DNA from 3 places in the Halomonas sp. hl-4 genome. Region 3 is predicted to be linked to each of the others. Evidence: predicted binding sites of a transcription regulator. Region 3 holds the regulator's gene; each other region holds the start of a gene.
The links. The regulator FliA, encoded in region 3, starts transcription of late flagellar genes. The targets are predictions, from matches to a motif close to CTAAAGTTNNNNNNNNNNCNGCCGATA.
Positions count from the first base shown of each region.

Region 1: CPH17_RS15860 (flagellin N-terminal helical domain-containing protein) is a predicted target of FliA. The motif match lies at 1,509-1,535, and genes of this name have one in related genera.
Region 2: fliD (flagellar filament capping protein FliD) is a predicted target of FliA. The motif match lies at 6,561-6,587, and genes of this name have one in related genera.

Region 1 covers NZ_LT907845.1:3,369,451-3,377,426, forward strand. Annotated here, with positions in the region: gene fliD (flagellar filament capping protein FliD) at 89-1,471, shown strand; gene CPH17_RS15860 (flagellin N-terminal helical domain-containing protein) at 1,606-2,487, shown strand; gene CPH17_RS15865 (CDP-glycerol glycerophosphotransferase family protein) at 2,847-6,881, shown strand; gene CPH17_RS15870 (formyltransferase family protein) at 6,918-7,976, shown strand, end outside.
Region 2 covers NZ_LT907845.1:3,361,341-3,369,316, forward strand. Annotated here, with positions in the region: gene CPH17_RS15810 (ABC transporter permease) at 1-535, shown strand, start outside; gene CPH17_RS15815 (nucleoid-associated protein) at 589-1,593, shown strand; gene CPH17_RS15820 (TerB family tellurite resistance protein) at 1,630-2,094, shown strand; gene CPH17_RS15825 (exopolysaccharide biosynthesis protein) at 2,087-2,680, shown strand; gene CPH17_RS15830 (YqhA family protein) at 2,708-3,265, shown strand; gene CPH17_RS15835 (serine hydrolase domain-containing protein) at 3,270-4,304, opposite strand; gene CPH17_RS15840 (hypothetical protein) at 4,655-4,960, opposite strand; gene CPH17_RS15845 (UDP-glucose dehydrogenase family protein) at 5,174-6,496, shown strand; gene fliD (flagellar filament capping protein FliD) at 6,693-7,976, shown strand, end outside.
Region 3 covers NZ_LT907845.1:2,797,991-2,805,966, forward strand. Annotated here, with positions in the region: gene flhA (flagellar biosynthesis protein FlhA) at 1-156, shown strand, start outside; gene flhF (flagellar biosynthesis protein FlhF) at 198-2,366, shown strand; gene CPH17_RS13255 (hypothetical protein) at 2,363-2,920, shown strand; gene CPH17_RS13260 (flagellar protein FlhE) at 2,986-3,393, shown strand; gene CPH17_RS13265 (RNA polymerase sigma factor FliA) at 3,424-4,125, shown strand; gene CPH17_RS13270 (motility protein A) at 4,214-5,032, shown strand; gene CPH17_RS13275 (OmpA/MotB family protein) at 5,038-5,718, shown strand; gene CPH17_RS13280 (hypothetical protein) at 5,736-6,299, opposite strand; gene CPH17_RS13285 (adenosylcobalamin-dependent ribonucleoside-diphosphate reductase) at 6,507-7,976, shown strand, end outside.

The sequences.
Region 1 (7,976 bases), 570 kb from region 3:
TTTTGGAAGATTTTCCTAAAGTTATCGCGGTTGGTGCCGATTAATTAAGCCATCTACCTCAACATAAATTCACTAGGAGCTGTCCAACATGGCAACCATTACCTCACTCGGCGTTGGTTCTGGCCTTGATCTCAACGGCTTGTTGGATCAGCTCCAGTCGGCGGAGCGACAAAAGCTTACACCGATAATCGAGCGCCAAAACAATGAGCAAAGCAAGATTTCTGCCTATGGACGCCTTCAGTCCGCAATGGGCCGAGTGCAAGACGCTGTCGCCACGCTGAACGATATTGCTTCTTTTAAGCAGCAAAAAGCCACTGTCAATGGAGACGGCGTGATAGCGACCGCAAGCGAAACCGCTAATGCAGGCCGCTATAATATTAACGTAACCCAGCTTGCCAGTGCAGGCAGCGTTGCTTCAGGTAGCGTGGCGCAAGGTACCGTGGTGGCAACCGCTGATACCACCTTGACCCTGAACTTCGGGGCAACGTATACCGGCGGCGAGTTAGACGTAAATGCCGAGCCACTAAGCACTCGTACCCTTGAGGTTGCCGCAGGCAGCACGCTCGAAGATGTGAGAGACCAAATTAACCAAGATGCAGAAGCTGGTGTCACCGCCTCCATCGTTAACGATGGGTCGGGCTATCGCTTGGCGCTCAGCACAAAAGATACTGGGGAAGAAGCCTCTATCATTGGCTTTGAGGGGTTGGATCAACTCAATATGGATGATGCCACGCTTCGTGCGGGGCAAGATGCTGAGTTGGATGTAAATGGTATTGCGATCACCAGTAAAACCAATCAGGTTGAAGAAGCTATTCAAGGGGTAACACTTGACCTCACAGCTGTCTCTGATAACCCCGTATCGCTGATGATTGAGCGTGATGAAGAAGCGCTGAGAGAAGCCATTGATGAGTTTGTCAGTAACTACAATGAAATGAAGTCCACGGTTGGCCGAATGACCGCCTACAACGGTGAAGGCGAAACTTCGGGCGAGCTAGTGGGCGACCGCACCGTTCGTACGATTGAAGAGCGCCTACGCCGGGATATCACTGAGAATTTTGGTACCAGCGATATATCACGCCTTTCTCAACTGGGCATTGCCATTGATGAGCGTGGGCGGTTAAGTGTTGATGAAACCAAGCTAGATGACGCTGTAGCCAGTAACCCTGAGGGGCTAGCCGCCTTTTTTGCGGGTGATACGGAGGAAGGTGGCTTTGCAGGGCGATTAAATTCAACGCTTGAAACCATCACGGCGGATGAGGGCATTATTCAAAGCTCGTTGAGTAGTGCTGAGCTCCGAATTGAAAGCCTGGATGAACGCAAACTGCGTATGGAAAACAGTATCGAGCGAAGCGTAGAGCGCTACCGCAAGCAGTTTGGGCAGTTGGATGGCATGATCGCCCAAATGAACTCCATGAGCAGCTATTTATCTCAGCAGTTCAGCATGATGAGTGGTATGCAGAATAGCAACTAAGCGAGTTACATTAATTTACATAAAAAAATTATTTTTTCTAAAGAAACTGGCTGAACTGCCGTTAATTATAATAACGGCGATGCAAGCGCCGCTAAGCAGGCCATAAGGCCAGTTAAATTTCGAGGAGCATTCACATGTCTGTAATCAACACTAATATTACTGCCCTGATCGGCCAGAATAACTTGTCCAACTCGCAGTCTATGCTGGCCAAATCTCAAGAGCGCCTGTCTTCTGGCCTGCGCATCAACAGCGCCTCTGACGACGCCGCTGGTCAAGCTATCGCCAACAAAATGAGCGCGCAGATCAAAGGCATGGACCAGGCTAGCCGTAATGCTAGCGATGGCATCTCAATGGTGCAGACCATGGAAGGCGGTCTTGATCAAATCAACGATAATATGGGGCGTATTCGTGAGCTGGCGGTGCAAGGTGCCAACGATACCAATACCGCAGAAGACCGCGCAGCCATTGAGACTGAAATCAATGAGCGCCTGGCCGAGATTGACCGTGTTGCTGAAAGCAACAACTTTAACGGCACTGATTTGCTGAATAGTAGTGGTAGCCTTAGCATTCAGGTTGGTTCTAACACTGCTGATGAAGATGTTATTTCGGTAAACACAGTCGATGCTACTACCGGCGGCGATCTTGGTCTGCAATCGGGCTCTAGTGGCGCCCTTATTGCCGATGGCGATACTTCTATAATCTCAGGGTCTGGAGATTCTGGTGCAGTTACGCACGATGATTTCCAGAATATAATTGATTCCGTCGATGCTGCTACGGAAACCCTGGACACCAACCGTGCGGAGTTGGGTGCTACTCTCAACCGCTTTGATTCAGTAATTGATAATCTAGCAACGACGTCCACCAACCTATCTGAAGCTCGTTCGCGCATCGAAGATGCCGATTACGCAGAGGAGGTGTCTAACATGACGCGCTCAAACATTCTCCAGCAGGCCGGTACCTCTATGCTGGCGCAGGCCAACCAGACGCCTCAGTCTGTGCTGTCTCTGCTGGGCTAATAACTTAGCCGAAAAAGTTTCGAACGAGAGTAACGACGGGGCCCAAGGCCCCGTTTTTTGTGGTTAAGCTTGTCGTTGAGTTTGTTGCCAAAAAAAGGCATAACCATACATTCAAGCTCACACCAGTCTCTGATTGATTCCAATTGTGAGAACACCTACTCAAATACTAGCGCATTCGTGCCTTTGCTTATCGCACTAACGCAGTATGCTAGGTATATTGCCGTCCATTTTTTGTGAGCCGCTTCATGGTTAAAACCTCATCTACCTCCGCTACTCAAAAACGCAAGCCCCGCATACTCTGGGCAAATCCTTTCTGCTTATTGGATACCTCTAGCGGTGCCAGCATGACCGTGCGGCAAATGTTGCTACAGCTCGTGGCTCATGGCTATGAGGTTCAGGTGCTAGGGGCGACGGTATTCGATAATGCCAAAGGTATGGGGCGACTCAAAGAGCAGTTTTCAAATCTAAACGATTACCTCCATCAATTGATTGAAGCAGAAGATGGAACGTTAACGCATCAGTTGGTGGTGAGTTATAGCCACAATCGTAATCATTTTACGACACATGAAGAAGGGCTTTGGTATGGGCAGTACCTTTACCTGTTAGATTCCTTTAAGCCAGATATAGTTTGGTTTTACGGTGGTCAGACTCTAGATTTATTGATTGCCGATGAGGCGCGCAATCGTGGTATTCCTGTCGCTTCCTATCTAGCAAATGGAAACTATAAAGCCTCGCGCTGGTGCCGCGATGTGGATTTGATTCTCACCGACAGTCAGGCCACGGCGTCCATGTATCGTAAAACGGTGGGCTATACCGCGAAGCCTGTAGGCAAGTTCATTGACCCGGCTAATTTTATCGCGGATCACCATGAACGCAAGCGTCTCTTGTTTGTTAACCCCAGTTGGCAAAAAGGTGCCAGCGTATTTGTCCAACTGGCGGAAAAATTTGAGCGGGAAAGACCTGATATTGAACTAGAAGTGGTCGAAGCCCGGGCTGATTGGCCAGCAGTACTGCGGGACACCACTCGACGTATGGGTAGCCAGCGAAGCGCGTTAAACAATGTGACCGTGACGGCCAATACCAGTGATATGCGCGGCCCATACAGCCGTGCCCGTGTGCTGGTGGCCCCTAGCTTATGGTGGGAAAGCTCCGGGCGAGTGCTAGCAGAGGCCATGCTCAACGGTATTCCGGCACTGATTACCAACCGTGGTGGCATGCCGGAAATGATTGGCGACGCCGGTATGACCTTTGACTTCCCCGACGCCTGCTACGAAGAACCTTATCAACACCTGCTTAGCGACGAGGAGCTTCAGCCACTCTTTGATTCCGTCATCAACTTTTATGATGACGAAGCTCTCTATCGGGATTATGTGGCTCGTGCCTGGCAGGTAGGCGAAGACAAGCACCACCTTGATCGTGCGACTGATCGGTTGCTCACCGCACTAACACCGTTGGTGCGGCAACGCGCCGGTAACAAAGATTTTTCAATCAGTCAAAAAAAACGCCACCGCCAACGCCTAGCAAGCCGCGCGACCAAGCCAGAGTTTAAAGTCGATAAGTCTCTTCAGCAGTTGGTTAGTGCCAATGCTGGGACCACACAGAACGGCGAGCCCAAGGCCAATCGTCTGTCGCTTACTGATGATTTTACTTGGCAAGTCAAGGGCAAAGTCATGGTGCTCGACAACCGCGCCAGCCTGATCAAAAGTGGCCTAGCCGACCAGATGGCGGCAACCCACGCATTCGGCATTGTTGCCTTCGACCCCGCGAGCGAAATAAAGGATACCAAACAGTACGAGGGCAGCGAATACATACAACTGTTTCAGCACGCCTTGCTAGGCGATGGGCAAGCGGCAACGCTTCACGCCTGCGTCGCCCCGGAAATGACCAGTGTTCTCGCACCGTTACCGGCTGACAAACTTCCCAAACGCCATCAATTGGCCGCCAAGCCACTGGCGGAACTGCCTATTAATACCGTGGCCTTGGATAGTATTGAAGGATTGGGGAGCCTCGACTGGTTGATTCTCGATGAACTGAGCGATGCCATAGCGGTGCTGGAGCATGGAAAAAAATCACTCACAGATACGCTGCTGATTCAGGTACGTGTCGCCTTTCAGCTTACCCATGAGCACCAACCCAGCTTTGCGGAGCTGCAGCATTGGGCCAGTCGCAATGGCTTTCGATTCTATCGTTTCCATAACATTCAGCACCACAGTCATTTGCCGGATGAGCTGAGCGCCCGTGTTCCTTGCGCCACAGAGCAGGAAAGCGCTGATGTGCTGTTCCTTCCCTCCCACGAGCGCATGGCGATTATAAGCGATGAAAGCAAGACCAAGCTGGCATTTATACTGAGTGCCATCTTTGCAGCGCATGATGTCGCTTTTGACCTAATAGCAGATGTTAGTCAGGAGAAAGCGCTGGAGTTTCTGGAAGGGCAGTCGATTTTGCCTAAGCTGCCAGAGAAGGGGTTTTCGCCTGTATCAACCGTTGAAGATTTAAAAGAATTGGTATCTAAATCGCCACTTTCACGAGTTAAAGCAAACCATTCTCTACCAGGCCACTTAGTCGTATCTCTGACCTCTTATACACCACGTTTTGAAAATCTTCATCTAACTCTGCGTAGCTTGTTGTTGCAGGAAATAAAACCGGATGCTCTGATTTTATGGATTGCCGAAGAAGAAAAATCTGAGATTCCTCTAGCTGTATGGCAGTTAGAGGAGTATGGTTTAAGTATTCGCTTCTGTGAAAATATTCACTCTTACAAAAAAATAATCCCTACGCTACGCGAGTACCCTGGCAGTTTTATTGTTACTGCTGATGACGATCTCTACTATGAGCCCAGCTGGCTTAAAGGGTTGTTGAATAGCTGGAATGGTAGTTATAAAACAGTTGTTGCACACCGTGCCCATAAAATTCGCCTTGATAATAAAGGTAATCCAAAACCATATCGCCAATGGAAATGGGAAGTTGGGCCTGATGAGCTTTCAGATGGTTTGATTTTTCCAACTAGTGGGGCAGGTGTGTTATATCCCCCACGCATTTTTCATCAAGATATTACTAATCAAAAACGGTTTATGGAGATTTGCTCGACTGCAGATGATGTTTGGCTATATTGGATGGTATCGCTTAATGGGGGTAAGTTTAAATGCTCTAGTTATAAGTTTAATATTGTTGAATGGCCTGCTAAAAATAATGAGTCACTTTGGCAGGAAAATATACATCGTGGTGGTAACGATAGGAATATAAAAAAGATTGTTGACATTTACGGGAAGCCTTGGGGGGGGGTAGGGTTAAGAAAAAATAAAGCACGCAGGCATCCTGTTGTAAGCTTAGTGTATAGAGATTTTTCAGGCTCTAACGCTGTAGCTTTGTATAAAAGAGCAAAAGATTTTTTTCCATACAATGCTAAAAATGTGAATATTTACCATCAGAATGAAATAAATGAAAGTGTTATTTTGAAAAGTGATTTTTTACTTACAACTCATGGTCCTATAGTTAGCAAAAAAGATAGGTTGAGTGGAAAAACTTTTATTGATCTTTGGCATGGTTTTCCTATGAAGAACCTAGGCCTAATGACTGAAGGCGTTATTGATAAAGAACAAGTTAAGCGCCAATGGGGAAATGTGGACTATATGTGCGCTATATCCAAACTTGACTTATTGACTAAAAAAGAGTCTTTCGATCTCGGTGACAATAAATTATGCATAACTGGCTATCCTAGGAATGATTTTCTGCTACATAGCAATGGCAGAAAGAACCTTGGAAAAGTGTTAGGCCATGAATTTAAAAATAAAAATATTGTTCTTTATGCTCCTACGTTTAGAGAAAGTGTGCTTTGGCCTAATCGTATTGATGGGAGCAAAAAATGGGATAATGTTTTTGGTTTTGATTTCTTTAACCAAGATAGTTTTAATCTTTTTTTAGAAGAAAATAATATCCATTTTGTAGTTAAGCTGCATCCTGCTGAAGAGCCGATTGCTATAAAAAAAATAAAGCCGCATAAAAACATTAGCTTGCTTTTAAGTAGCCGTTTGAATGAGTGTATGATTGATCTTTATGAGGTCATGAATGCTTTTGACTTGTTGATGACAGACTATTCTTCAATATTTATTGATTATATATTGTTAGATAGGCCTGTTATTTTCATTACACCAGACGAAAAAGAATATGCGGAAAGCCGCGGAATCGTATCTTTCTTTGAAAGCTTCAAATGCGGCCCAACTTGTAATGACCAAATGAAGCTAGAGAAAGGAATTCTAGAAAGCATAAATGATAGTAGTTACTATAAAAATGCGAGAGCTTTTGCACTGAATGAATCCCATATGCATAAAGATAGTAGTTCTTCTAAGAGAGTGTGGGATCTTGTTCAGGATGTTTGGATAAACAAAGTATTATAAGATATTGTCTTTTGCGTTCATTATGAGGAGTGTTTAATGAGGGAAATGTTGTATCCTTACAGCAATGGCGATAATTTAAAAAACCGTCACGATTATGCTTACTCTCCTTATCATGGAGAGCGTTTTTTGGAAGCCTGGATAGAGGCACGCAAAGCGCTTTTAAAAGATACTATACCTCTCGAAGAGGTTCCTATGCCTGTTGATTCATCGTACCCCAGCGGGAGTGACGTCCATACAGCACATCTTCTGGAAGCGCTGTTCTATCAGCTAACAGAAAGCGATGAGCCTCAAACGTATAATTTTCAACATTGGCTCAATTGGATTATAAAGCGCTTTGAAGTATCCAAGCGCTTGCACGTGCGTTATGCCCTTAGCGGGAAACGCACCAAGCCACTAGGTACATTTAGAAATCTTTCTCTTTACGTTCGTTTTGCGGAAATACTGGTCCTTGCCTACAGTGAAAAGAACAAAGTCCCGGCGCTTAATGCTCTTATTAAATGCCTGGATACTCTGTATTCGGTGACAGAAAATTTAACGGCTGAACAAAAGCAAAGAGTGGCTCGAGTTGCGACGAAAGAACAAGAATTTGTACTTCGCTTGCGAAGCAGGTTGGAGGTTAACTCTCGGCAAGCCTTCGTCATGCCTTCTACCCAAATCGGCGATCGTTCTTCTAAACCACTGAGCAATGTCACCTTATTGGTGGCGGATACAATACGCTCGCGCGCCTATACCCAAGCATTGCTCGCTTACGGGTTTCATGTAGAAAATATTTTATTGCTTACCTCTTCTACACGCAAGCAATGGGGACAATCTGATCAGCTACTCAACCCGCCTACTGCGGGCAGTTTTGGAGGTGCCTTCATTCCTGATTTGCGTATTCCATTGGACGATACTTGTCAGGCACTTACGCACTGCGTGAAAGTGTTAGATACAGGAAGTGTCAATAATCCAGTAGTTATTGAAAATCTGCATACTCTTAACCCTGAGCTTGTGATCTTTTCTGGCTTTGGCGGAGAGATTGTTCATGAAGATGTTTTAGGTGCTGCTGGTCCCTTTCTTCATATGCATGCAGGAGAGTTGCCGAAATTTCGAGGT
Region 2 (7,976 bases), 560 kb from region 3:
CTCATTTGGGATTTTCTTCCCCAAGTTCTCCGGCAGCATTTATGAATTGCTCTCAGCACCTATCTCGCACCTGGAAATTGTCGTTGGCTATGTGGGGGCGGCGGCGTCCAAGTCGATTTTGCTAGGACTGATTATCCTCGCTACCTCCGGGTTTTTTGTGCCGCTGGAAGTCGCCCATCCGATATGGATGCTAACCTTTCTGGTGCTCACCGCGATCACTTTCAGTCTGCTAGGTTTTATTATCGGTATCTGGGCGGAAGGGTTTGATCGCTTGCAGTTAGTGCCGTTACTGGTGATTACCCCGCTGACGTTTTTAGGCGGTAGTTTCTACTCCATCGATATGCTGCCACCGTTTTGGCAGGGCGTCACACTGCTTAATCCGGTGGTGTATCTGGTCAGCGGTTTTCGTTGGAGCTTTTACGGCATCAGCGACGTCAGCCTTGCGGCCAGCGTTATTATGATATGTCTGTTCCTGGCGGCTTGCCTGGCGACTATTGGCTGGATTTTTCGCACCGGCTACCGTCTCAAACCCTGATCGTGAATTAACCCGCGTCTTAAAACGTCAACTCAGGAAGCTAGTAAACCTTTATGCCGCTACTGCACAGTATCGTCCACCGCCTGGACCCGACGCTTGATGGCGAGCGCCTAACGCTGACCGCGGCTCCTGCCGAGGCCGATAACGTCGAGCCCGTGATGGAAAGCCTGGTCAGCGCGCTCAACGACACCTACAACACCAAGCCCAAAGGTTGGGGACGCTTCGCCGAAGAGGGCGAGCAAGCCGGGCCGCTGTCGGTATGGTTGCGCGACTATTTAGCTGGCGAGAAGCGCTTTGACGAGTTGGCCACCGCGCTTGCCGAAAGGCTTGCAAGCCAGCTTCAAGAGCAGCTGTCAGTGAGTGGTTACTTGGTGATCAGTCATCAGCGCCAGGGCGATACCGAAACCCTGTTTATGGGGCTTGTTCACCAGCGCGAGGGCATTGGCATTAACGATGCGCACCAGGCAGTACCCGCCGCCCAGCTCAATACCCGCCAACTGACGCTGGCGGCGCGGATTAACCTCAGCCAATGGCAAAGCGATTCGCCGGATGCTCAGTACGTGTCGTTTTTGAAAGACCGCGGCGGTAAGAAGCTAGGCGAGGGGATGATGGCGCTGCTGGGTATGGAAGAAGGCATTGACGCGCCCACCGAAACCCGCACGCTGCTTAAAGCCTTCAGTGACTACGTCGAAAAAGAAGACTTCGACGACGAGGCCAGCCGTGAAAAAACCGACACCCTGGTAGGTTACGCCAACGACCAGCTAAGTCGAGGGGAACCCATGACGCTCGACGAACTCTCAGCGCTGGTCGATGAAAAGCAGCCAAAGGCCTTTTACGAGCACATTCGTAATGCTGATTACGGCCTGTCGCCGGAGATTCCACCGGATAAGCGCACCTTGAATCAATTTAGGCGCTTCACCGGGCGTGCGGGCGGTGTGTCGATCAGTTTTGATTCACACCTGCTTGGCTCAAGCATTGAATACGATGCCGCCCAGGATCGACTGATTATCAAGCAGGTACCCAAACAGCTCAAAGAGCAGCTAACCAAGCAGGAGTAAGGCCGCGACAACGGCTTGCCGCCCGAGGAGACCCCCATGCTGGATACTATCCAACAGTTTTTTCAGCGCACGCTTTCGCAACCTGAGCAGCGCGACAATCAAACCCTCACGCTGGAGTTGGCTTCGGCGGCGTTGCTGTTTGAAATCGCCCGCGCTGACCACGATACCAGCGACGCCGAGCTTGACGTCCTGCGCAGTATGCTGCTTGAGCGCTACCAACTGAGCGAAACCGATGTTGACGAGCTGATGGCGTTGGCGCGGGACGAAGTGGAAGACGCGGTCGATCACTACCAGTTCGTCAGCCTGATTAAAGAGCACTACGGCTACGATCAGCGCTGCGAATTGGTGGCGCTGATGTGGCAGTTAGCCTGGGCCGACGGCAGCGTGGATGCGTTGGAAGAACACCGTATTCGTCGCTTGGCTGATTTATTACATGTCAGCCACAGCGACTTTATTCGCACCAAACTATTAACCGAGGAGCGTGTAAACCAAGATGGATGATCGCAACGAAGGCTCAACATTAATGGATCTGATTGCGTCAATGGAGCGTATGGAGCAGGAAGCTCAGCGAGTCAGCGTTGACGATGTGGTTCAGGCAATAGGGCGGCGTTCGTTTGGGCCGCTGTTGCTGGTCGCTGGATTAATTACGCTTACCCCGATCATCGGCGATATACCCGGTATGCCGACGCTTATGGCTGCGCTGGTGCTGCTAGTATCGGTGCAGCTATTAGCCGGGCGGGAGTCCTTCTGGTTGCCCGGCTGGATGCTCAAACGCTCCCTTTCACGCCAGAAGTTCGATAAAGGCATCAAGTTGATGAAAAAGCCCGCCCGTTGGATTGACGGGCTGTTAAGGGTACGTCTGCCGTGGCTAACCGGCTATATTGGCATCCGGGTGACGGCGGTTGTGTGCCTGTTGATTGCTCTGGCCATGCCGCCGATGGAGTTTATTCCCTTCTCAGCCAATGGCGCGGGCTTGGCGCTGGCGCTGTTAGGCCTGGGGTTGGTAGCGCGGGACGGCTTAGTACTGCTATTAGGATTTGCCCTCATAGGCGCAACCGCCGCGCTCGTTTTGGTTAACGTACTTTAATCCGGCATTATTCATAGGAGCCTCATTATGACCGATACGCCGCCGACACCCCCAAAGCTGCCGGAAGAACAGAGCTCTTGGGAGCGCCGAGTGGAAACCGCCCTATGGAACTCGCGGTTTTTGGTCATGCTGGCTGTGGTGCCGAGCCTGTTGGGCGCGGTGATGCTGTTTGTGGTGGGCACCGCTGATATCTTTAAGGTCGTGATACGCACGCTGCATTACTATTTTGTCGACAGTAGCGTGGATATCCACGAAAGCCTGGTGCCCGATATCATCATTGCTGTGGATATCTATTTGATTGCCATCGTACTGATGATATTTGGGCTAGGCATCTACCGACTGTTTGTGTCGCGCATTGACCAGGCGGAAGCCCGAAATCCCAATCACCCTTTTAATGTTGCCTCGCTTGACCAGCTAAAGGATAAAATCGCTCGGGTGGTGATTCTGGCGGTGATTATCGAATTCTTCCGCGCGGTGGTGGATATCCGCTTCGCTACCCCGTTAGAGGCAATTTACCTGGCGCTTTCAATACTGGCGCTGGCCGCCGCGCTCTATCTGATGAGCCTGGGGCACAAAAAAGAATAGCGGGCTAGCCGTCAGTCAACAGGTCCTCTACTAGGTCATGCAAGCGTTCCTGAAACTGCCCGCCGGGCGAGGGCGGGCTTGGGTCCGCCGTAATCACGATGGTTAACTCCCGCTCTGGGATTACGTACAACGCCTGGCCGCCGAACCCGCGCCCGTAGTAGGCCTCTTCGCCACCCAACTGGGTAATAAACCAGCCGTAGCCATAGCCGTCGCCGGTCCAGCGCGAGGTGCCCCGTGGCGTCCACGATTGCGCTACCCAGCCTTCCGGCAGCACGCGCTGGCCGTCTCCGTTGTTATCAAAAACCATGCCATCGTTGCGATATAGCTCGCCGATTTCCACCAGCGCCCGCGGCGAAAGCTGCATGTCGTTGCCACCGAAATAAACCCCCTGCGGGTCGCGCAACCAACCAGGAATGGCAATGTTAAGTGGCTCGGCCAACAGGCGCTGGGCCAGGGCGTGGGTAGACTCGCCGCTGGTATACGTCAGCGCGGCGGAAAGCAGATGGCTAGAGCCAGTGGAATACAACATGCGCCCGCCGGGGCGGTCGACAAACGGCCGCGTCAGGGCATCCTCCACCCAATTGGGGCTGGCCACCCAGGAAGCGTAATTCTCACCGGAGGTGCGCTCAAGCCCCGCCTGCAGCGACAGCAGATGGCTCACAGTAATATCGGCGACTTCCGGGTCCGCTGACTCGGGCACGCGATCGCCAAGCAACGACACCAGCGACTGACCGGTCGACTCGATAATATTCGCCTCAATCGCAGCACCGACCAACGCCGCCAACACGGTTTTGGATAACGATTTGATGTTTGCCAGGGCATCAACGCCAGGCCCGCCCTGGTGGTGCTCGTGGATCACCTCACCCTGATGAGCGACCACAATGTTGTGCAAACGCGAATAGCCGCGGGCGTCCTCGCTCAGGGTTTGTAGCGCGGCGGCGCTGGGGGCAGTGGATGAGGCTTCTTGGGCAAGCACTGGGGAGAAAAATGGCGTAGCAGCTAAAAAACTGATGCAGGCAGCGGATAACAGCGAGCGCATGACAAACCCTCAGCGAATGGGAATCCCTTTGAGCCTACCATCATCCCAGGGTTCCAGCCCCGTCATGGTAAATCGTGTAAATCAAGTAACGTCTTGAATACGCAAAGTTTGAAAAGGCCTGCTAGGCTTTAGGGGGTAAGCGATAATCGCAATACGTATTCCAACCGCGCAACACGCAAGGAGCGACGCAATGAATAGTATTATTTACATCGTAGGACTGGTAGTGGTCGTGCTGTTTATTCTTTCAATTCTCGGCCTACGCTAAAAAACACTGACTAACATCGCGCTCATCCCGTTAATCAGGATTTTTCAAACCGTATGGGTCATCGCAAGCAGTTTTGGTACAACGACTAGGCGCAGTCCGCTGCGCCTTCCCCAAACATATCAAACATCAGCTCGCGCCCCATGGGCGTTAATACGAAGCGGCCTTGCTCATTGCGAGTGGCCGCTTGGCTGGTTTCCAATACCTGCTGGCAGGTGGCCCATCCGGGAGCGTTTTGGCTTAGCGACTGCAGTTCCTTCCGATTGAGGCCGCGCTGGGCCAGCGTAATCGTCTCCAACACATGGCCATTGTCATAAAGTAATTCGGCCACCACGGCCAAACACTGGCGTAAGCTGCGCTGAACGTGACTGGCGGTGGATATGTCGCTGTGCATTCCCTTCTCCTAATACGTTAGCTCGGCAGGGCACTGGCATCTAAAGCCTGATTGCCAATGACGATGTGTTGCAGTGCATTATAAACCAAAGTCGATATTAGACCAACGTCTAGCCTACGTTTTTCACTGGCCGCCCCGTCATCAAAACGTGGATGACGTGATAAGCTCGTCTTTATCTTCGTCATCCCGTATAGATGAGTGAGTTAACACGGCATGCATATCAGTGTTTTTGGAAGCGGTTACGTAGGATTGGTGGCAGGCGCCTGCCTGGCCGATGTAGGGCATCAAGTGACCTGTATGGACGTCAATGCCGAGCGAATCGCCCAGCTTAATGCCGGTGAGGTGCCCATCTTTGAGCCAGGGCTGAGCACCCTCGTCGCGCATAACATTGAGGCGGGGCGGCTACGCTTTACCACCAACGCAGAACAAGCCGTTCTGGAAGGCGAACTGTTGTTTATCGCCGTTGGCACTCCGCCGGATGAAGACGGCAGCGCCGACCTACGTTATGTGTTGGATGTCGCGCGTACCATTGGCCAGCACATGAACGATTACAAGCTGGTGATTGATAAATCAACCGTGCCGGTGGGCACCGCTGAAAAGGTGCAAGCGGCAATCAGCAACACCCTCGCCGCCCGCGGTGTCGATGTGCCCTTTGATGTGTGCTCTAACCCCGAGTTTATGAAAGAAGGCGCGGCGATCGAGGACTTTACCCGCGGCGCGCGGATTATTGTGGGCACCGAGAGCGAGCGTGTGAAAGCCCGCATGCACGAGTGCTATGCGCCCTATAACCGCAACCACGACAAGCTGATGTTCATGAGCGTGCGCGCCGCCGAGCTCACCAAATACGCTGCCAACGCCATGCTGGCCACCAAGATCAGCTTTATGAACGAGATGGCCAATCTGGCCGAACGCCTCGATGTAGATATTGAAGACGTACGCCGGGGAATTGGTAGCGATCCACGCATTGGTTACCACTTCATTTACCCAGGCTGCGGCTATGGCGGCTCGTGCTTTCCCAAGGATGTACAGGCACTAGAGCGCACCGCACGCCAGCTAGGCTATACCCCTGCGCTACTTAGCGCCGTAGAAACGGTCAATTTGCAGCAAAAGCAAACGCTGTTCACCAAACTGCAAACTGCATTGGGTAACCTAAGCGGCAAAACCATCGCGGTATGGGGGCTGGCTTTTAAGCCCAACACTGATGACATGCGCGAAGCGCCCAGCCGCACGTTGATGGAGGCGCTATGGCAGGCGGGCGCCAAGGTGCAAGCCTTCGACCCCGAAGCCATGGCTGAATGCCGCCGGATTTATGGCGAGCGCGACGACTTACTGCTCGCCGGCGACCGCATTCAGGCAGTGAAAGGCGCTGACGCTCTGGTGATCTGCACCGAATGGAAAGCGTTTCGCAGCGTCGACCTTGAATGGCTGGCTAACCAGTTGAGTGACAGACTGGTGGTGGACGGGCGCAACCTGTTTACCCCCAGCGCTGCGGAGGCGGCGGGGCTGATGTATGTTGGGGTAGGGCGGCGTAGTTAACTTCTGCTAATAGCAAACATTCACGGTGAGGAAACACATCGTTACGAAAAAAAGGCTATGGTAGTTAAAGTTACTTATAAATAAGCCGACGGGTTTAGGTAATACGAGAAGTAAGTGCTGCGCGAGGCTTCAAGGCGTAATAGAAGTACTGGGATGGTTAGCGCAGTAAAATGCATCAGACAAGGCGCATGTTGTTATGTCTTCTATTTCTTCACTCGGTGTTGGTTCGGGCTTAGACCTGAACGGACTACTCGGCCAGCTACAAGAATCAGAGCAGGCAAAGCTTGAACCGATCCAGCAGCAAGCTGAGACGGAAGAAGCGCAAATTTCTGCCTATGGACAATTGAAAAGCGACCTTTCGCAATTTCAAAGTGCAGCTGAAAAGCTGAATGACCCTGCCACTTTTGAAAGTCTCTCGACAGATGTTGAAGGCAGTGGTGTTAGCGCGGTCAGTAGCGAAGATGCCCAGCCGGGTCAATATAATGTTCAGGTCGATCAACTTGCCTCTGCAGGCAGCTTGGTTACTGAGCGTTTAGATACTTCCGACGAAGCGGTTATCGATGGTGATCAGTCGCTTTCGTTTAACTTGGCCGAAGGTGATATCGACCCTATCAATATTGCAGATGGTAGCTCACTGGAAGACATGCGCGACGCTGTAAACACCCAAAGTGATGGCCGTCTGAATGCCTCCATCGTTAACGACGGTGATGGCTACCGCTTGGCTGTGAATTCAACCGAAACCGGTGCAGCTTCCAGTATTGAAAGCACCAACTTTTCCGATATCCTCTCAGCCGATGCGCAAACAAGCGATGCACAGGTTGTGCAGGCAGGCGAAGATGCTGCCTTTAACGTTAACGGTATTGATATCACGAGCCCTACTAATCAAGTAGAAGATGCAATTCAGGGAGTTACCCTGAACCTAACCGAAGCAGGTTCTTCAAGCACCGTAACGGTTGAGCAGGATAGCGATTCGATTCGTGAGCAAGTTACTGCTTTTGTTGACGATTATAATGCTCTCAAAGGCACTATTGGCGAGCTAACCGCCTTTGATTCTGAATCTGGTGAAGCGGCTGATTTAAGTGGCGATAATGCTACCCGTGCCGTTGAGTCCTCCCTGCGTACAGCACTCAGCAGCGTGGTGGACGGTGATGGTTTCAATGTTCTGTCTGATGCGGGTATTTCGCTAGAGCTCGATGGAACGCTTGCTATCAATGAGGACGAACTAGACAGCGCGATTGCCAATCAGCCCAATGAACTTGCCAGCTTTTTTGCCGGTGATAGCGAAAACAGCGGCTTGGCAGGCCAGGTAAGCACCGCGATTGAACAGCAAATTGGCACTAATGGTCGGCTGGAAGGCGCTATCACGTCTTCTGAAAACCAGCTAGAGCGGCTGGGTGAGCGTTTTTCAACCACCGAGGAGCGTATCAATACAACGGTTGAGCGTTACCGTGAGGAATTCTCTGCCCTGGATAGCATGGTA
Region 3 (7,976 bases):
AGCGGCGAGCCGCCGGTACTGGTGGTTCAGCATTCCCTGCGCGCGGTGCTATCGCGGTTTTTGCGCCGTCGCTTGCGCCATATGGCGGTCCTATCACAAGCTGAAATACCTGACGATCGCACCCTGCGGGTGACCACTGTGGTAGGGGGGCGCTAATGCCCGCGCTGCTATTTTTCCTCACGGCTCAGGGGTAATACATGAGTGTTAGACGTTTCGTGGGCGCTAATAGTCGCGATGTAATGCGCCAAGTGCGAGAAGCACTGGGTGACGACGCGCTGATTGTCGCTAACCGCCGCACTGAAGGCGGCGTCGAAATTCTCGCCATGGCGGATGAAGCCGTTGATCATTTCGAACCCTCACCGCCACCGCCTAGCGAGCCGACAGCCACGCCCAAGGACCCGCTCGAAGCGATGAGCGAGCGCTTACTACGCGAGATGCAGGATATGCGCTCGCTGCTCGCCTCCCAGCAAACCGACCACCGCGCGTCGCCCGCCTCAACCGCCAGCGGGGCCGAGCGCTGGCGCCAGCTACTTTGTGGCGTAGGATTTAGTACCGAGTTAGCTGACGACCTTTTGGTAGATTTGCCTACCAGCTTGGCGACGCCAACCGCCGATAGCGAGCAGGGGTTGGCATGGCTTCGCGAGCGACTCATGGCGCGCCTAACCGTTCTCCAGGATGAGCCTGAATTCTTTGATCAAACAGGCATTGTGGCGCTGGTGGGTCCCACCGGGGTGGGTAAGACGACCACCACCGCCAAGCTGGCGGCCCGATTTGTGATGCGCCACGGTACTCGCCCGGTCGCCTTGGTAACCACCGACAGCTTCCGTATCGGCGCCCATGAGCAACTGCGCATCTACGCGCGCTTGCTTGATATCCCCATGTACGCGCTGGATGCGGAACAACCCATCGACGACCTGTTGGGTCGCCTGCAGGGAAAGCAGTGGGTGATTATCGATACCGTGGGAATGAGCCAGCGCGACCAGCGGGTGATCGAACAGATCGCCCACCTGCAGGGCGGTCGTTCCAACGTCAGGTTGGTGCTACTGCTTAATGCCGCCAGTCAGCCGGAAACCCTCGAAGAGGTGGTGCTGCGCTATCGTCAAGCCGCCCGAGCGGCGGGTGCTGAGCTGGATGATTGCATCATCACCAAGCAGGATGAAGCGGGGCGGTTGGCGCCCATCCTGGATATTGTCATGCGCCATGGCATGCGTGTGCTGTTTGGCTCCTATGGCCAGCAGGTACCCGAAGATATGGCGGTGGCTGATCCTGCTGCACTAGTCGACCAGGCGTTGAACACAGCCGCCGCGCAGGTAGGCAGCGCTCCCATGACTACCTCGCCGATTAGCATGCCGCGCTGGTCGCGGGATGTGCTGGGCCAGGGCCGCCGTCTGTCGTCACTGTTTGCCCAGTTGCGCGAGCGGCTGGCGGGCTTTGACCGGCTGGAAGGCGTCTGGGACATCGCCAACTTGCCCAGCGTGTTGCAGGATCAGCGACTGGACGAGCTTCTGGAGGGGTACCCGCCGCCCCAGCGCATGCTGGGCATGACGTGGTCGCCACGCCGCAATGAACGTGGCTGTGATTGGGCAATGCCCGATATAGGGCTCGATGCAGATGGCGCCTGGATGGCGCTGCCCTGGCTACAGCACCGTCAGCCAGCCGGTTGGCAGCCGCGCATGGCAAACTTTAGTGAGCGCGATGGTGTCGCGGTCCATTTATTACCTGCCTTACCCGACAGCGAGGCATTGTCCTGGCTGGAGCGCCAATACTTGACCTGGGTCAGCTTGGCCCCGCCAGCCCTCAGGGTACACTTGCACGGCGAACGCTATGCGCTACGCCAATTGTTTGTGGAAAGCACGCTCAACCACCGCGTTAACGTGCGTTTCCGTGGCCAGCCGATGGCCCTGTGGACGGCCTATGCCGAAGTCAGCGATCAAGACGGACGGGAGTTGCTGGCGTGGTACGGCGAAGTGCGCGATCCGGAAAGTGCTAAGGTAGTCACGCGGCGTTATTGGCTTACACCTGCGCGGTTGGGCAATGAGGTGCTGAGCCTGTTGGTGACCCAACTGCAAAGCGAAGGGCTTTCAGCAATGACCCGTCGTGCCTGGCAACAGTTAAAAGATGCCGACAGTGGTGAGGTAAGCCCAGAGGTGCGATTGCTGATGGCCAGTGGTATCGCCGCCGTGGCGGGGCATCTCGACTGCGCTGACGATGAGGCCGCCAGTGCATTGCATAGTGACGTGTTGAACTTGTTGGGCAGCCGTCGGCGGCGGCGCGATACAGCGCTGCTCGATGCTCTGGTGTATGCCTTTATGGCCCGTGATGCGATCCGCCAGCTGGGTGGCGTTCACCGTGAGGGCTTGGTATGAGCGCTCATGACCAAGCCGCCGGGCTACGCAAGTGGGCCGACCTGCAGCGTCAGCAGCGGGGCGATGAAGCGCCCCCTGAGGCAACGGAATCGCCCCGGCCGATGGCCTACCGGTCGCCTGTTGTACCCAGCGCAGCGGCCATGATGCCGCCCGTCGGGCCACCTGTACCGAAAACGCCGTTAATGGTGATTGGGTTGCCCAACGCTGGGCCGGTTCAAGTACGTAAGGTTAGCGCGCGGCTAGGCCAGTGGGCTGCATTGGGACGCGCCTGGGCCAAGGACCCAGCCGACTGGGATATTCGTATTGTGATGCCGGATGCGCCCGAACTGGCACGACTTAGCCAGGATCATCGTCGCTGGGCACTATGGATACACAGCGATGCCGATGCGTTTGGGCGCATGTACCATGTATTGAAACAGCTAAGCCAGCATAACGGCCCGCAGCGTCTACTGGCGTTGCACGAGCCTAATTTGCCCAGGCAAGGTCTGTTGGAAAACCTACAGCAGGCGGCCAAGAACTATTTAGGCATCGAGCTGCTATTGTTGGCCCGCTGAGCGCGGCGAACGCCTGTAAAGCGCCTAATAAACGGGGCTAATTCGCTCATGAAAAGGAACCAAGCATGCTAGGCTATTGGCGTTATGTAATTAGCATTTTGGTACTAGCAGTGGGGACTGGCTCGTTAGCTCAGGCGGCGTCCAGCAGTTGGGTCACGCAAGTGCCGGGGCTTACGGTGGCCATGAGCGACCGCGCCAGCCGCAGTGATACGGCGCGTCCCCCAGCGGGTGTCGCCGCACCGACGGCGGTCATTGAGCGCGTCCAATGGCAATACCAGCATCCCCCCGGGGCAGCGCTTCAGTCCTGGCTATGTCATCCTGAGCGTTGTGTTCCTTTATCAGGGATGCGTGGGGAGACCCGTGCTTTATCAGGGCTAGGTGCGACAACGCCGCTGCATTTTCAGTTTGCGCTACGGCCAGGGCAGCGGCCCGTCAGCATTAAAGGGTTGCAGATGATTATAAATTATCAGTGAGTCAAGGTGGTTTAGCCGCGAGGCAAGAGGATGTATACAGCACAAGGCAGGATCGAACAAAGTGAGCTGATGACGGAGTACATGCCACTGGTAAGACGTCAGGCCTTGACGCTTCAAGTCAGGTTGCCAGCCAGCATTGAGCTGGACGACTTAATCCAGGCGGGCATGATGGGTCTATTAGAGGCCCTAGGACGCTTCGATGCCACTCAGGGCGCTACCTTTGCGACGTTTGCTAGTCAGCGCATTCGCGGCGCCATGGTGGACGAGTTGCGCACCCGCGATTGGTTGCCCCGCAGCGTCCGGCGCTCTGCCCGGGCCGTGGATGAGGCTGTCAGGCGATTGGAGCAATCGCTGGGGCGCGCCCCTGAAGAAGCAGAAATTGCGGCCTCGTTGGATATGCCGCTCGGCGATTATCAGCAACTGCTGCATGACACTAATAGTGGGCAGTTGCTGCCCTTCGAAGAGTTGGTGGCCGATGGCAGTGAGCCGTATAGCCGTGAGGCGAGTAGTTCGCCGTTCGATCATTTGCTAGATGGCCAACAGCGGGAAACGCTAGTGGCCGCCATTGAGGCATTGCCCGAGCGTGAAAAGCTGCTTATGGCGCTGTATTACCAAGAAGAATTGAATTTAAAAGAAGTAGGTGCTGTGTTGGGCGTTACTGAATCACGCGTTTCCCAACTGCATAGCCAAGCGGTGAGTCGCCTGCGCGCAAAGTTAAACGATTCGGCGTAGTCGTGACGGCAAAAACGGCGGGGAACGCGCTGCTGTTTCAACACCCCGCGCTAACGCGTCCCGTATTTAATGCTTTAAGGAGCACGACATGAATCCATCGACGCTGATCGGTATATGTGCCAGCATCCTGCTGTTGGTAAGCGTCTTGTTTTTTACTGCTGAATCGCCGGAAAGCTTCTTCAATTTACCGGGGCTCGCTATCGTGGTCACCGGTACGCTTGCCGCCACCTTTATCAGCTATCCACTTAAAGAAGTGCTCCGTGTGGTGCGTTTGGTCGGGCTTGTCTTTCGCCGCGAAAATACCTATGTGCGTGACGATATCAACGAACTGGTTTCCATGTCGCGGCTATGGTTTAAGGGCGATGTTCGCGCCGTTGAGAGAGAGCTTGAACATACCCGCAACCCGTTTTTACGTACCGGTATCCAACTGGTTATCGCCAACACCAAAGAAGACGAAATCTTCGATATGCTGCGCTGGCGTATTGCGCGGCTAAAAGCGCGCGAGCATGCGGAAGCGCAAATTTTCCGAACCATGGCCACTTATGCACCGGCGTTTGGCATGATTGGCACGCTGGTAGGCCTGGTCAATATGCTGGAAGTCATGGATTCCGGCAATCTTGACGTCATTGGCCCGCGTATGGCGGTGGCATTGCTGACGACCTTCTATGGTATTTTGCTGGCCAATCTGGTGTTCAAGCCTGTCGCGGTAAAGTTGGAGCGGCGCACCGAAGAACGGCTGATTACCATGAATATGGTATTGGAAGGGATTTCACTGATTACCAAGCGCCGGTTGCCTTCCTTTATCGAAGAAACGCTCAATTCGTTCATCGCTAATTACCATGACGAAATCCGTGAACCTGACGTTAAGAAGCCGCGCACCCGCACAAGTGCTGCTGCCAAAGGGTAGCGGCCATGTTAGACAGGGATACGCGACAGACCTTAGAGGCGCCGCTGCTAACGGGTGGAGAGGATGATGGTTGGCTAACCAGCTACCTGGACGTGCTGACGTTATTGCTTACCCTGTTCGTATTGCTGCTTTCTTTGGCCCCGCCCGGCGGTAACGACGAGGGTGCCGCCGGCAGTGTCGCCGAGGTGTCTCCCGGCGCTATCGAAGACCTGCCCCTGGCCACCTTGGCCGCCGGTATCCAGCCGCGGCATAGTGGCGTGCAACCTCGCTTCGACGGCATTCGTATCCCCGGGGTGGACGTATCCCAAGGCCAGGAAGGCGTGACGCTGCGCATCAACGATAGGCTGTTATTCGATAGCGGGCGGGCGCAGCTTACCGGTCAGGGCCGCGATCTCATTGCCAGCCTAGTGGATGTATTGAATGCCTTTGAAGGGCAGGTATCCGTCGAAGGACATACCGACAATGTGCCCATTGCGACCTCGCGCTTCCCATCCAATTGGGAGCTCTCATCAGCTCGTTCCATCGCGGTGGTTCGCCATTTAGAAAGCCAAGGGCTCAATGTTGATCGCATGCGCGCCGTTGGCTATGCCGATACCCAGCCGATAGAAAACAACGCCACGTCGCAGGGACGAGCCGCTAATCGACGGGTTGAACTTGTGCTTAGGCAACCGTCAGCGCGCGAGTAAATAACCTCTTACAACCCTTACGAAGCCTGCTGACACAGGGCCTGCATGCGCGCCAGCGCTTTCCCTGCGCCCTCCAGGCTAAACGTCATATACCAAGGCTCTTCATCGCCTTGATCAAAGCCCAGGAATATCCGCTCACCGTCGCTCATGTCGGCGATTAAAGCGTCGATATCGTTTAAATAAAAGTGGGCATAAAAGCCGTTATCGGCGCGCTCGGTAATAAATTCGGCAACGCTGTTGAGTCGTTCGCGCTCATCGACGCGTAATCGCGCGGGTACCAGATCGACCGCCCGGCTTTCTCCTTGGGCGGCGTCCAGCTCAACGCGCATTTCCAGCCACGGCAAATCGCATACGCCTTGGGTGGCGTTGACGCTCAAGGTGGCATCCGAGTAGCTATGGGTCTCCACCGCACGAAAATGCCGCTCTTCACCGAGGGTCAATGACATTGACTGCCAGTGACCGTGGGCTTGATCGTCTTCGACGTTAAACGATACGGCATAAGCCGATGGCAGCGATAAGACCAACGCCGCGCCAAGCGCGGGGTAAGCAAGTGCTGAATAAAAGCGGGACATTAACGGCATGAACAGGCCCATCATCTGGAAAACCCTTAGCCTATCGTCTGATGGCCAAGGGCAAAAGACTAACGCGCTGATTTTTCTATATATGGTAGAAAAAGTGTGAAAAAACGGCCGATGTAGTGCAAAGTCAAGGCTATACTTCATTTGATTGCCCCGTATAATCGTGCTGATTAACGCGCCATTTCCACCGCCGTGAAGGAGTTTTGCGACATGAGTACTGCTACCCAGGCTATGAACACTTCGAACGATGTCCCACTGCAGGAGCCGTCGCGAGAAATTTGGGACGCTAAATATCGTCTCAAAGATCGTCATAGTCAGCCGGTGGATCAGGACCTGGGCGCAACCTTCGAGCGGGTGGCGAAAGCCCTGGCGGAGGTGGAAGGCGATAAAGCCGATGAGTGGCTGCCCAAATTTCGCTGGGCGTTGGAACACGGCGCGATTCCCGCCGGGCGAATCCTCTCAAATGCCGGCGCTGAAGCCTATAAGCCAGCGGTGAGCCTGATTAACTGCACGGTGTCGCGCACCATTCGCGATTCAATGCGCGATATTCTGGATTCCGTAGTGGACGCGGGCATGACGCTCAAGTCTGGCGCGGGCATCGGCTACGACTTCTCGACGCTGCGGCACAAAGGGGCGTTTGTGTTTGGCGCTGGCGCGGGCACCAACGGCCCGCTGGCGTTTATGGATATCTACGACAAGATGTGTTTCACCGTGGCCTCCGCCGGCGGCCGTCGCGGTGCGCAGATGGGCACCTTCGATGTCGGCCACCCCGACGTGCGTGAATTTATCCAGGCCAAGCGCGAGGCCGGGCGCCTGCGTCAGTTCAACCTCAGTCTGTTGATCACCGATGAGTTCATGGAGGCCGTGAAGCGCAACGCCGACTGGCCGCTCGCCTTCCCGCTGCACCCCGGTGAAAAAGACGACGTCAGCGCCGAGGACATCATCTACCGTGACTGGCCAGTGGTCGAGGAAGGCTACACGGTTGACGATGAAGGCCGCGTGGCCTGCCGAATTGTCGAAGTGATCAAGGCGCGGGAGCTGTGGGACACCATCATGTCCTCGACCTACGACTACGCCGAGCCAGGGTTCATCCTGATCGACCAAGTAAACCGCATGAACAACAACTGGTTCTGCGAAGATATCCGTGCCACCAACCCTTGCGGGGAGCAGCCGCTGCCGCCGGAAGGCGCGTGTTTGCTGGGCTCGGTCAATCTGACCAAGTTCGTCATTGAGCCGTTCAGTGACAAGCCCCGGTTTGACTGGGACCGCTACCGCCAGGTGGTGGCCATTTTCACCCGCATGCTCGACAACGTGGTCGAAATTGCTGGTTTGCCGCTGCCCCAGCAGCAGCGTGAAATTGAGGCCAAACGCCGCCATGGCATGGGATTTTTGGGCCTGGGCTCGACGCTAACCATGCTCAAGATCCCCTACGGTTCGCAAGCATCGCTGGCGTTTACCGAAGAAGTCAGCCGCCATTTGGCGCTTGAGGGCTGGAAGCAAGCGCTGGAACTTTCCCAAGAGAAAGGTATGGCCCCGGTGCTTGCTGAAGAGCACGTTATCACGCCGAAGATGATGCGCGAGCGGCCGCAGCTTGCCAAAGACGGCTACGAAGTGGGCGACAAGGTGCCGGGGCGTATTCTCCACGCCCGCTATAGCCAGTACATGGCCAAAGTGGCCGAG